Regions from separate parts of the uncultured Zhongshania sp. genome, predicted to be linked through region 2. Evidence: predicted binding sites of a transcription regulator. Region 2 holds the regulator's gene; each other region holds the start of a gene.
The links. The regulator sigma-54, encoded in region 2, starts transcription at its own class of promoters, with help from an activator protein. The targets are predictions, from matches to a motif close to TGGCACANNNNTTGCNNT.
Positions count from the first base shown of each region.

Region 1: the regulator sigma-54 is predicted to act here: its motif matches at 1,340-1,357, upstream of AAC007_RS05105 (NarK family nitrate/nitrite MFS transporter).
Region 3: the regulator sigma-54 is predicted to act here: its motif matches at 2,236-2,253, upstream of glnA (glutamate--ammonia ligase).

Region 1 covers NZ_CAXBHN010000003.1:128,017-131,300, reverse strand. Annotated here, with positions in the region: gene nirB (nitrite reductase large subunit NirB) at 1-977, opposite strand, end outside; gene AAC007_RS05105 (NarK family nitrate/nitrite MFS transporter) at 1,398-2,870, shown strand; gene AAC007_RS05100 (bifunctional protein-serine/threonine kinase/phosphatase) at 2,907-3,284, shown strand, end outside.
Region 2 covers NZ_CAXBHN010000004.1:62,960-66,243, forward strand. Annotated here, with positions in the region: gene lptB (LPS export ABC transporter ATP-binding protein) at 1-371, shown strand, start outside; gene AAC007_RS05805 (RNA polymerase factor sigma-54) at 514-2,004, shown strand; gene raiA (ribosome-associated translation inhibitor RaiA) at 2,219-2,506, shown strand; gene AAC007_RS05815 (PTS sugar transporter subunit IIA) at 2,545-2,994, shown strand; gene rapZ (RNase adapter RapZ) at 2,996-3,284, shown strand, end outside.
Region 3 covers NZ_CAXBHN010000030.1:13,438-16,721, reverse strand. Annotated here, with positions in the region: gene AAC007_RS16280 (DUF4124 domain-containing protein) at 1-343, opposite strand, end outside; gene glnA (glutamate--ammonia ligase) at 718-2,124, opposite strand; gene thiI (tRNA uracil 4-sulfurtransferase ThiI) at 2,453-3,284, shown strand, end outside.

The DNA of each region.
Region 1 (3,284 bases), on a different contig from region 2:
AACTTGAGCTTGGTGCTCATATCGGCGCCGGTGAAGGTTTTTTCGCTGCCGCCTAAGACGTGATCAGCGGCCGCCCGTGCCATATCCCAACCTGGCGCGATAAGGCCGTAAATACGACCGCCCCACAAAGCACATTCGCCAATAGCATAGATTGCCGGATCAGACGTCTGGCAGTTGTCGTTTATCACGATGCCGCCGCGCTCGCCGACGTCGAGTTCGCTTTGGCGGGCGAGTGCATCTTGTGGGCGAATACCGGCTGAGAAAACCAGGATATCGGTTTCCAGCTCTGCGCCATCGGCAAATTGCAGTTTATGGATGCAGTCGTCGCCATCAATAATTTGCTGGGTGTTTTTCTGGGTGTGAACCGATACACCCAAGTCTTCAATTTTTCTGCGCAGCAGAGCGCCGCCGCCTTCATCGACCTGTACGGCCATCAAGCGCGGTGCAAATTCTATAACGTGGGTTTTAAGGCCTAGATCTTTTATGGCCTTAGCGGCTTCTAGTCCCAAGAGGCCGCCGCCGACTACTGCGCCGACCTTGGCATTTTTTGCCGCTGCAGTAATCGCTTCTAAATCTTCGATGGTGCGGTATACAAAGCAGTTCTTACGATCGTGGCCCGGTACCGGCGGTACGAAGGGGAAGGAGCCGGTGGATAAAATGAGTTTGTCGTAGGCATATTTTTCGCCTTTGTCGGTGGTGGCAATTTTATTAGCGCGATCAATCTCGGTGACTTTTTCATTGCTTAATGCGGTGATGTTGTTGTCGCCGTAAAACCCGTCTTTCACCATATTGAGTGAGGCAGCTTCGCGGGTTTCGAACCAGGCTGTTAGGTGAACTCGGTCGTATGCCGGGCGAGGTTCTTCGCCGATGACAGTAATGTCGAATTGATCGGACTGACCGCTCTCAACAATGGATTCGATAAATTGGTGCCCAACAGGGCCGTTACCCACAATAAGCAGACGTTGTTTGTCAGTCATCTTTACTTCCTTTAATACTTGCGCTTGCTTCGGCCTTTAGCCTTCGCTGTGTTAGGTGTTTATACAATCTGTAGAGTTGTTAGCAAAAGATATGCCACGGTATTTGTTGTTATTTAAGCTATTGATTAATAAGTATTTAATTTTATTTTTGCACTTTGTTGGGGCGGTTTTTCTAGACCGATGGTTGTATGATCGGGGCGTGGTGGGGCATTGTGCGTTTAAATGGTGCGCAAAAGATGGGGCGGAACAGCCTTATTTCGGGTCTATTTTGGTGCGTTTTTAATGTTCGTTGTTCTAAATACAAAAATAAAGTTATATAAAACAATATCTTATGATTGGCTTGGCGGCTTCCTGAGATAGCTTGGCATAGGGCTTGCTGTTGGCTCTGCAGATACCTTTGTGACCTATCTGGAGCTGTTGATGTCTTCTTCAACCTTAAATGTGCTTGATCTCAAGCAAGATAAAATTCGCTTGCTGCACCTAAGTTGGTTTGCGTTCTTTCTGACTTTTGTTGTGTGGTTTAACTTTGCGCCGATGCTGTCGGCTATTAAAGAAGCTTTTGATCTGAGTACTCAGCAGGTTAAAGCACTCATGATTTTGAACGTGGCTTTAACAATACCGGCGCGGGTGATAGTCGGCATGTTGGTGGACCGCTTCGGTCCCCGTGTTGTTTTCAGTGCCCTACTTATTTCTGGCGGCGTGGTCTGTGTAGCTTTTGCAATGGCAAATAGCTACGAAATGATCGCGATGCTGCGATTCCTGATGGGCTTTATCGGCGCTGGTTTTGTGATCGGGATCCGCTTGGTGGGGGAGTGGTTCCCAGCCCGTCAGGTTGGTTTGGCTGAAGGCGTGTACGGCGGCTGGGGCAACTTTGGTTCTGCTGCAGCGGCAATGAGTTTGCCAACACTCGCACTATATTATGGTGGAGATGATGGCTGGCGTTACGCGATAGCAACGACCGGTGTGTTGGCGTTTCTATATGGCTTCTTTTTCTACTGGCGCGCCCGGAATACCCCGAAGGGATCAACTTACTTTAAGCCCAAAAAATCTGGCGGTTTGGTGGTGAGTAGCAAACGCGATTTAGTATTTTATATCGCGATGTGCGTGCCAATGTATTTGGCTTTGGCGGTGCTGACTTGGAAGTTGTCGCCGGTTAATTTGGGGTTGCTTAGCGAATTCGCCTCAATCGCTTTGTATATTGTGTTGGTAGTATTGTTTGTCGTTCAGGTGAGCCAAATTCTGCGGGTGAATAGCGACGTTTTAAACAATGTTGCAATCCCTCCTATGCAGCAGTACAAGTTCAAGCAGGTCGCCATTCTAAATGTTGCGTATTTTGTGACCTTTGGGTCTGAGCTGGCGGTTGTCTCCATGTTGCCGCTGTTCTTTATGGACACCTTTACCTTGAGCGCGGTTGAGGCCGGTTTGCTGGCGTCTGGCTTTGCCTTTATGAATTTGGCGGCTCGTCCCGGCGGTGGTTATTTGTCTGATAAATTTGGACGCCGTAAATCATTGTCTATTTTGGTTGCTGGCTTGGCTGTGGGCTATATGGTGTTGAGTCAGATTGAGTCGGCTTGGTCTGTTTGGTTGGCCGTGGTCGCAACCATGTGCTGTTCTTTCTTTGTTCAGGCGGGTGAGGGGGCGGTGTTTGCGATAGTACCGTTAGTCAAGCGCAGCATGACCGGTCAAATTGCAGGCATGACAGGTGCTTATGGTAATGTCGGCGCGGTTATCTTCTTAACGGTGTTGTCGTTTGTGAGTAATGCCAACTTCTTTATGGTTATCGCAGCCTGCGCGGCGGTGGTGTTTGTGGCGGTGCAATTTCTCGAGGAGCCCCAGGGGCATACTGCAGAGTTACATGAAGACGGTAGTGTTGCGCTGATCGAAGTAAGCTAAAGTGCGATCTAGGCTTTAGTTTCTGGAATCCCTCCGATGCATTTCGATGGCGGTTTAAAATTGTCCATTGCCCAGCACAGCAGTGCTGGGCAAAAAGCTGTGAATGAAGATAGCCTTGGCATTCGTATGCCGGTTGATGATCAGCTTACGACCAAGGGCGCCGTCGCAGTTATTGCCGACGGTGTGTCTGCGGCGGAGGCCGGTAAAGAGGCCGCGGAAACCTGTGTGACAAGCTTTTTAAGCGACTATTATTCTACTCCTGATTCGTGGTCTGTTAAGCGGTCTGCGCAGCAAATACTAAATGCGTTAAATCGTTGGTTGTATGGGCAGGGCCAGCATTATTTACAGGCTGAAAAAGGTTATGTGTCCACGTTAAGTATCGCAATCTTTAAATCCCAAACGGCACATTTGTTT
Region 2 (3,284 bases):
AGGCACTCCTGCAGGAGTTCCACATTACGCATATCCGCAAATCCCAGGGTATGGCGCTATCTGGCGGCGAGCGTCGACGGGTAGAAATTGCTCGCGCACTCGCCACCGAACCCAGCTTTATTTTACTGGATGAGCCTTTTGCTGGCGTCGATCCTATCTCCGTTAACGACATTCAAAATATTGTTAGACACCTGCAGGCACGGGGGATTGGGGTATTAATCACCGACCACAACGTCCGTGAAACCTTAGACATTTGCGATAAAGCCTACATTGTGGGAGAGGGCCGCATCGTCGCTGAAGGCAACGCCGAAACGGTGCTAAACAACCAGATCGTTCGCGATATTTACCTAGGTGACAAATTTACATTGTAAGTAATGTTCCTTACAAATGAATCGGCACAGGTATTGCAGGGAATCGGTGTCACGACTACACTGACATTGAGGCATTTAATTGCCGGTAGAACAAAACACCGTTCGCGTTACCACTTAAATCATGTTGTAGAAACCATAGCCTATGAAACAATCGCTACAGCTAAAAGTCGGCCAAAGCCTGACAATGACACCCCAGCTGCAGCAGGCGATTCGTTTATTACAGTTGTCTACTCTAGACCTCCAACAAGAAATCCAATCCGCTCTCGACTCCAACCCCCTGCTAGAAATCAGCGACGACGACGGCGATATTGAGGTCAACACCGAACCCACCTCAGCCGAACCCAAAAAGCCCGAAAAAGCGGGTGACAATGAAATAGAAACGCCTCAGCCTGAAGCCGACACCGAATGGGCTGAACGCAGTGATATTCCAGAAGATCTTCCGGTGGACAGCCAGTGGGACGACGTATTTCAAACCAGCGGTAGCGGTTCCGGCAGTAGCTCCTCTGGTGAGGATAGTGACTACAACAACGACTATCGACACTCGAGCTCAGATTCCCTGCAAGATCATTTGCGCTGGCAACTCAACTTAAGCCGCCTGTCCGATATAGACCAAATGATCGCCGACGCCATCATCGATGCCATCGATGAAAAAGGCAGACTTACCGTCAATCCAGAAGAGCTTGTAGAAGGCTTTGACAACGACGCGATAGAGATAGAAGAAGTAAATGCGGTATTACACCTCATCCAACAATTCGACCCACCAGGCGTAGGTGGTCGAGATCTACAAGAATGCCTGTTGATTCAACTCAAACAAATGCCACGCAACACGCCCTACGTCGATGAGGCGTGTTTAGTCGTAAGCCAATATATGGCTCAACTCGGCAATCGCGACTACAATCAAATTATGCGTCGCTGCCGTTTAAAAGAAGATCAGCTACGCGATATCCTAAAGCTTATTCAGTCACTAGATCCGACTCCCGGCAACGCGATAGGCAGTGATGACACCGAGTACGTTATTCCCGATGTGTTCGTAAGCAAGAAAGAGGGACGCTGGTTGGTAGAGCTAAACCCCGATATTGCGCCAAAAATTCAAATCAATGCCCAGTATGCATCAATGGCTCGGCAGAGTAGCAATGCCAGTGACAATGACTATATCCGCGACAATCTCCAAGAAGCACGGTGGTTCATTAAAAGCTTAATCAGTCGCAATGAAACCCTGATGAAAGTAGCTACAAAAATCGTCGAGTACCAACGCGGCTTCCTGGAATATGGCGAAGAAGCCATGAAGCCTCTGGTTTTACACGATATTGCCGAGGCGGTCGGCATGCATGAATCCACTATTTCGCGGGTCACCACCCAAAAATACATGCACACGCCACGCGGAATTTTTGAACTAAAGTTCTTCTTTTCAAGTCATGTATCTACAGATACTGGCGGCGAATGCTCGAGCACAGCAATACGGGCACTGATCAAAAAATTGGTTGCGGCGGAAAACCCTCGCAAACCTTTAAGCGACAGTAAAATCACAGACTTACTCGCCGAACAAGGTATTCAAGTTGCGCGGCGAACCATTGCAAAATACAGAGAATCACTGGTCATTCCGCCCTCTAATGAGCGGAAACGACTAGTTTAAAGAGAGCCATACACGAGCCGGAATTTTGTTCTCTGGCGAGGAAAAGTGCAAACATGAGGATATTAATCCATATCCAATTAACTGCCCTTTATGCCGCAGCCAGCGGGCAAAAAGAAATTCGTGCATAGATCTCACAATGTGGTGATCTAACGATCGCCGCACGTTGCAACTCGCCGCGAGGCGCCAGCATTTTTTAGCGATGAAGGAGCAATATATGCAGATTACTGTAAGTGGTCATCACGTAGACGTTACCCCCGCCCTCCGCGATTATGTAAACAATAAACTCACAAAACTGCAGCGACACTTTGACAATATCACCAATACCGATGTCACTCTGACGGTAGAAAAACTCGTTCAAAAGGCCGAGGCAACAGTACACGTTGCAGGTGCAGACCTATTTGCTACTTGTGAATCAGAGGATATGTATGCTGCAATTGACAGCCTGACCGACAAACTTGATCGCCAATTAATCAAACACAAAGAAAAATCGCTGGGTCGCTAAGACCCGCGATACTCACTGAAGTTAACCACGTAATTATCATGACACTTGACTCAATACTCACAGAAGGGCGCACCGAATACGGTGCGCCCGTTACCAGTAAAAAACGCTTACTTGAATATATCGCTGCCGGTATTGCAGCAGATAACACAGAGTTTGATGCGGACGAGTTATTTAATGAGTTACTCGCCCGCGAACGCCTAGGCAGTACAGGCTTAGGCCACGGTGTCGCCATTCCACACTGCCGCAGCAGCCGCTGCACTCAAATCACCGGCATGTTGCTCAAATTAGAACAGGCCATTGATTTTGAGGCCGTCGATGACGAGCCCGTCGATCTTATATTCGCGCTTATTGTGCCCGCCGAGGCCCACGACGAGCATTTAAAAGTACTTGGCGCACTAGCGACCGCGTTCAATGAAGCCGATTACCGCAGTAAGTTGCGCAGCGCCGAGAACACCGAAGCCTTATTCAAGCGCGCGATAGCAAGCTAAAATGGAACTCATCATTCTAAGCGGTCGATCGGGCTCCGGGAAAAGTACGGCCCTCCACCAATTAGAAGACGAAGGCTTTTATGCTATCGACAATTTACCGGTGTCACTGCTTCCCGCACTGGTTCGCGAGCTTTCGCAAAGCCCGCTGAAAGTCCACAAGCAAGTCGCTGTCTGCATCGATGCTCGCAACTCTCAGGATGAATTAGCTCGATTTAAATCACTGTGCGACGAAGTTAAAAAACACGCCCACCTGCGCATCGTATTTTTAGATGCGGGCGACGATAAGTTAA
Region 3 (3,284 bases), on a different contig from region 2:
CTAGCTTTATGCGGATTTGCTGGCCGTCTTGCAAGGGTGTGCCAGTCCTGACGCTAACGGTGGTTGCCACTAGGCCGTTGGGGATGATGGTTCCGTCACTGGGGGAGCTTATTTGAATGGTGTTGCGGTCCATATTTACGTCGTTCACCTTGGAGCGTTGTGGCTCTGCGACGTCTACCGCGGGCGTCGTATTTAAGGTGGGGAGTGTCACGGTTTCGCTATTTTTGGGCGCTTTATCGGAAAACACCGTTCGTCCATTTTCGTCAGTGTAGCGATAAATTTCCGCATTTAAAGGCTGGCCGAGCAGCGCAAATAGGCAGCTTAAGATGACTGGTACGCGCATGATGGCTCCTTATGGTTACGCTGAGTCTAATAATGTCGCGAGAATGGCTAGTACTCCTTCAGCATGATATTGACGGGTACAGCGCCAAGCAGGCCGTTCCCTGCAAGACGCACTGGCGCAGGCGTAGTGGGCCTACGTCAAGCCAGTGCAACGCCGCAGGGGGCGGCCTGCTTGGCGCCCTGCGGGTCAGCCCTACGGCGGTCCATTGCTTCGTTATTTCCTCTCACCATAGGCCCACTATGCTTTCGAGAAAACGCCTCGCACTGAACCGCCGTAGGACTGACTGTACCCGTCAATATCATGTTGAAGGAGTACTAGGCTACAAGCATAAAAAAACCCGCCAGAGGCGGGTTCTTTTAAAGCGCTATCACGTATTACACGCTGTAGTACATGTCGAACTCAACAGGGTGAGTTGTCATGGCTAGGCGCTCAACTTCTTGGGCTTTAAGTGCAATGTAGGCGTCGATAGTATCGTCGTCGAAAACACCGCCAGCGGTGAGGAAAGAGCGGTCTGCGTCTAGTGCTTGCAGTGCTTGATCCAGGCTAGAGGCAACGGTTGGGATTGCCGCTGCTTCTTCTGCTGGAAGATCGTAAAGATCTTTATCAGCAGCATCGCCAGGGTGAATCTTGTTTTTGATGCCGTCCAGGCCAGCCATCAGCATGACCGCAAACGCGAGGTAAGGGTTGGCAGATGGATCTGGGAAGCGAACTTCTACGCGACGTGCTTTCGGATTTGGAACAAATGGAATGCGGATTGATGCAGAGCGGTTGCGCGCTGAGTAAGCCAGCATAACAGGTGCTTCAAAGCCTGGAACCAAGCGCTTATACGAGTTGGTAGAGGCGTTGGTGAACGCGTTGATAGCACGAGCGTGCTTGATGATACCGCCGATGTAGAACAGCGCAGTTTCAGACAGGCCGCCGTAGACGTCGCCAGCAAACAAGTTAACGCCATCTTTGCTTAAAGACATGTGAACGTGCATGCCGCTGCCGTTGTCGCCAACGATTGGCTTGGGCATGAAGGTTGCGGTTTTGCCGTAGGCGTGAGCCACATTGTGTACGCAGTACTTAAGAATTTGAACTTCGTCTGCTTTCTTAACGCAGGTGTTGGGGCCAACGCCGATTTCACACTGACCAGCGGTACCTACTTCGTGGTGATGTACTTCAATAGTAAGACCCATGTCCGTCATGGCGTTACACATTGCGCCACGCAGGTCGTGTAGGCTGTCGACTGGTGGAACGGGGAAATAACCACCTTTAACGCCTGGGCGGTGACCGGTATTGCCTTCTTCAAAGTTGTCGCCAGACTTCCACGCCGCTTCGTCAGAAGCAATCGCGTAGCTAGCGCCTTCCATTGATACTTTCCATTTAACGTCGTCGAAAATAAAGAATTCTGGCTCTGGACCAAATAGGGCGTTGTCGGCGATACCACTAGCCCGCATAAAGTCTTCAGCGCGCTGTGCGATAGAGCGTGGGTCGCGGTTGTAGCCCAACATAGTAGAGGGTTCTACGATGTTGCAGCGGATGATAATAGTTGATTCTTCAGTAAACGGATCTAAAACAGACGCTGAGTCATCTGGCATAAGAATCATGTCTGATTCGTTAATGCCTTTCCAGCCAGCGATCGATGAACCGTCAAACATTTTGCCGTCTTCAAAGAAACCGGCGTCAACATCGGTAGCCGGAATGGTGACGTGCTGCTCTTTGCCTTTTGTGTCGGTGAAGCGCATGTCTGCCCATTTCACGTCGTTATCGGCGATTAACTTCAGAGTGTTCTCTGACATTATGTACGTCCTCCAGAATAGAGAGTCTGTTAAAGGTTCGGCTAGGCCGAGTTAATGATGATTATATTCGCAACGTATTGTGCCGCATAGCGGAGCAATCTGTGAACCGTAAAAGCAATATATATGCCGTTTAATTGTGCTTGCTGTTTGGGCGCAGAGATCGTCGGTTGTTGGTGGTGATTAAAGATTGTGCGTAGCCACTAAAAATGTGCTTTATTTTGGTGCCTCATGGGAATTTATGTGCCATTTCGGTGCGCGTAGTTGGTTGGGCTGCATGGCGACCTAGGGAAGGCTATAATAGCCGCCCATTTATTTATGCGACCCTGTAATGAAATTTATCGTCAAGCTGTTTCCCGAGATCATTATCAAAAGTAAGCCTGTGCGTAAGAAATTTACTCAGCAGTTGCGAGATAATCTTCGGAAATTACTTTTGCCACTCGATCCTGGCTTGATCATTGTTCGCGATTGGGATCGTATCACTATCGAAACACATGCCACTGACTTGGATGTGCTGGAGGGTTTTGCAACGGTATTGTGCAATACCCCCGGAATTGCTCATGTTATCGAGGTCGCTGAGTACCCGCTAATTGATGTGCACGATATTTTTGAGAAAACCCGCGATGCCATTGGCGATAGCTTGCGGGGTAAGCGTTTTGTAGTTCGTTGCAAGCGCGTGGGGCAGCACGATTTTAACTCCAGTGAAATTGAGCGCTATGTCGGTGGTGGCTTGAATCAGCACGTCGAGTCCGCCGGCGTCGATTTGCATAATCCCGATGTAACCGTGCGTATCGAAGTGCGCAATGAGACTGTCTATATCGTTAATCGGCGCTTAGAGGGTTTAGGCGGCTATCCCTTGGGTACGGTTGACGCGGTGATGTCACTTATCTCTGGCGGCTTTGACTCCACGGTCTCAAGCTACATGATGATGAAGCGGGGAATGCGAACGCACTTCTGTTTTTTCAATTTAGGTGGTCGTGAGCACGAGGTGGGCGTGAAAGAGGTTGCCCTGTATTTGTGGCTTAAATATGGTGCGTCTCATCGGGTGAAGTTTGTCAGCGTCCCTTTCGAGGAGGTGGTTGGCGAAATCCTTAAAAATGTCGAAAACTCGCAAATGGGCGTTATTCTCAAGCGCATGATGCTGCGTGCGGCCTCCAACGTTG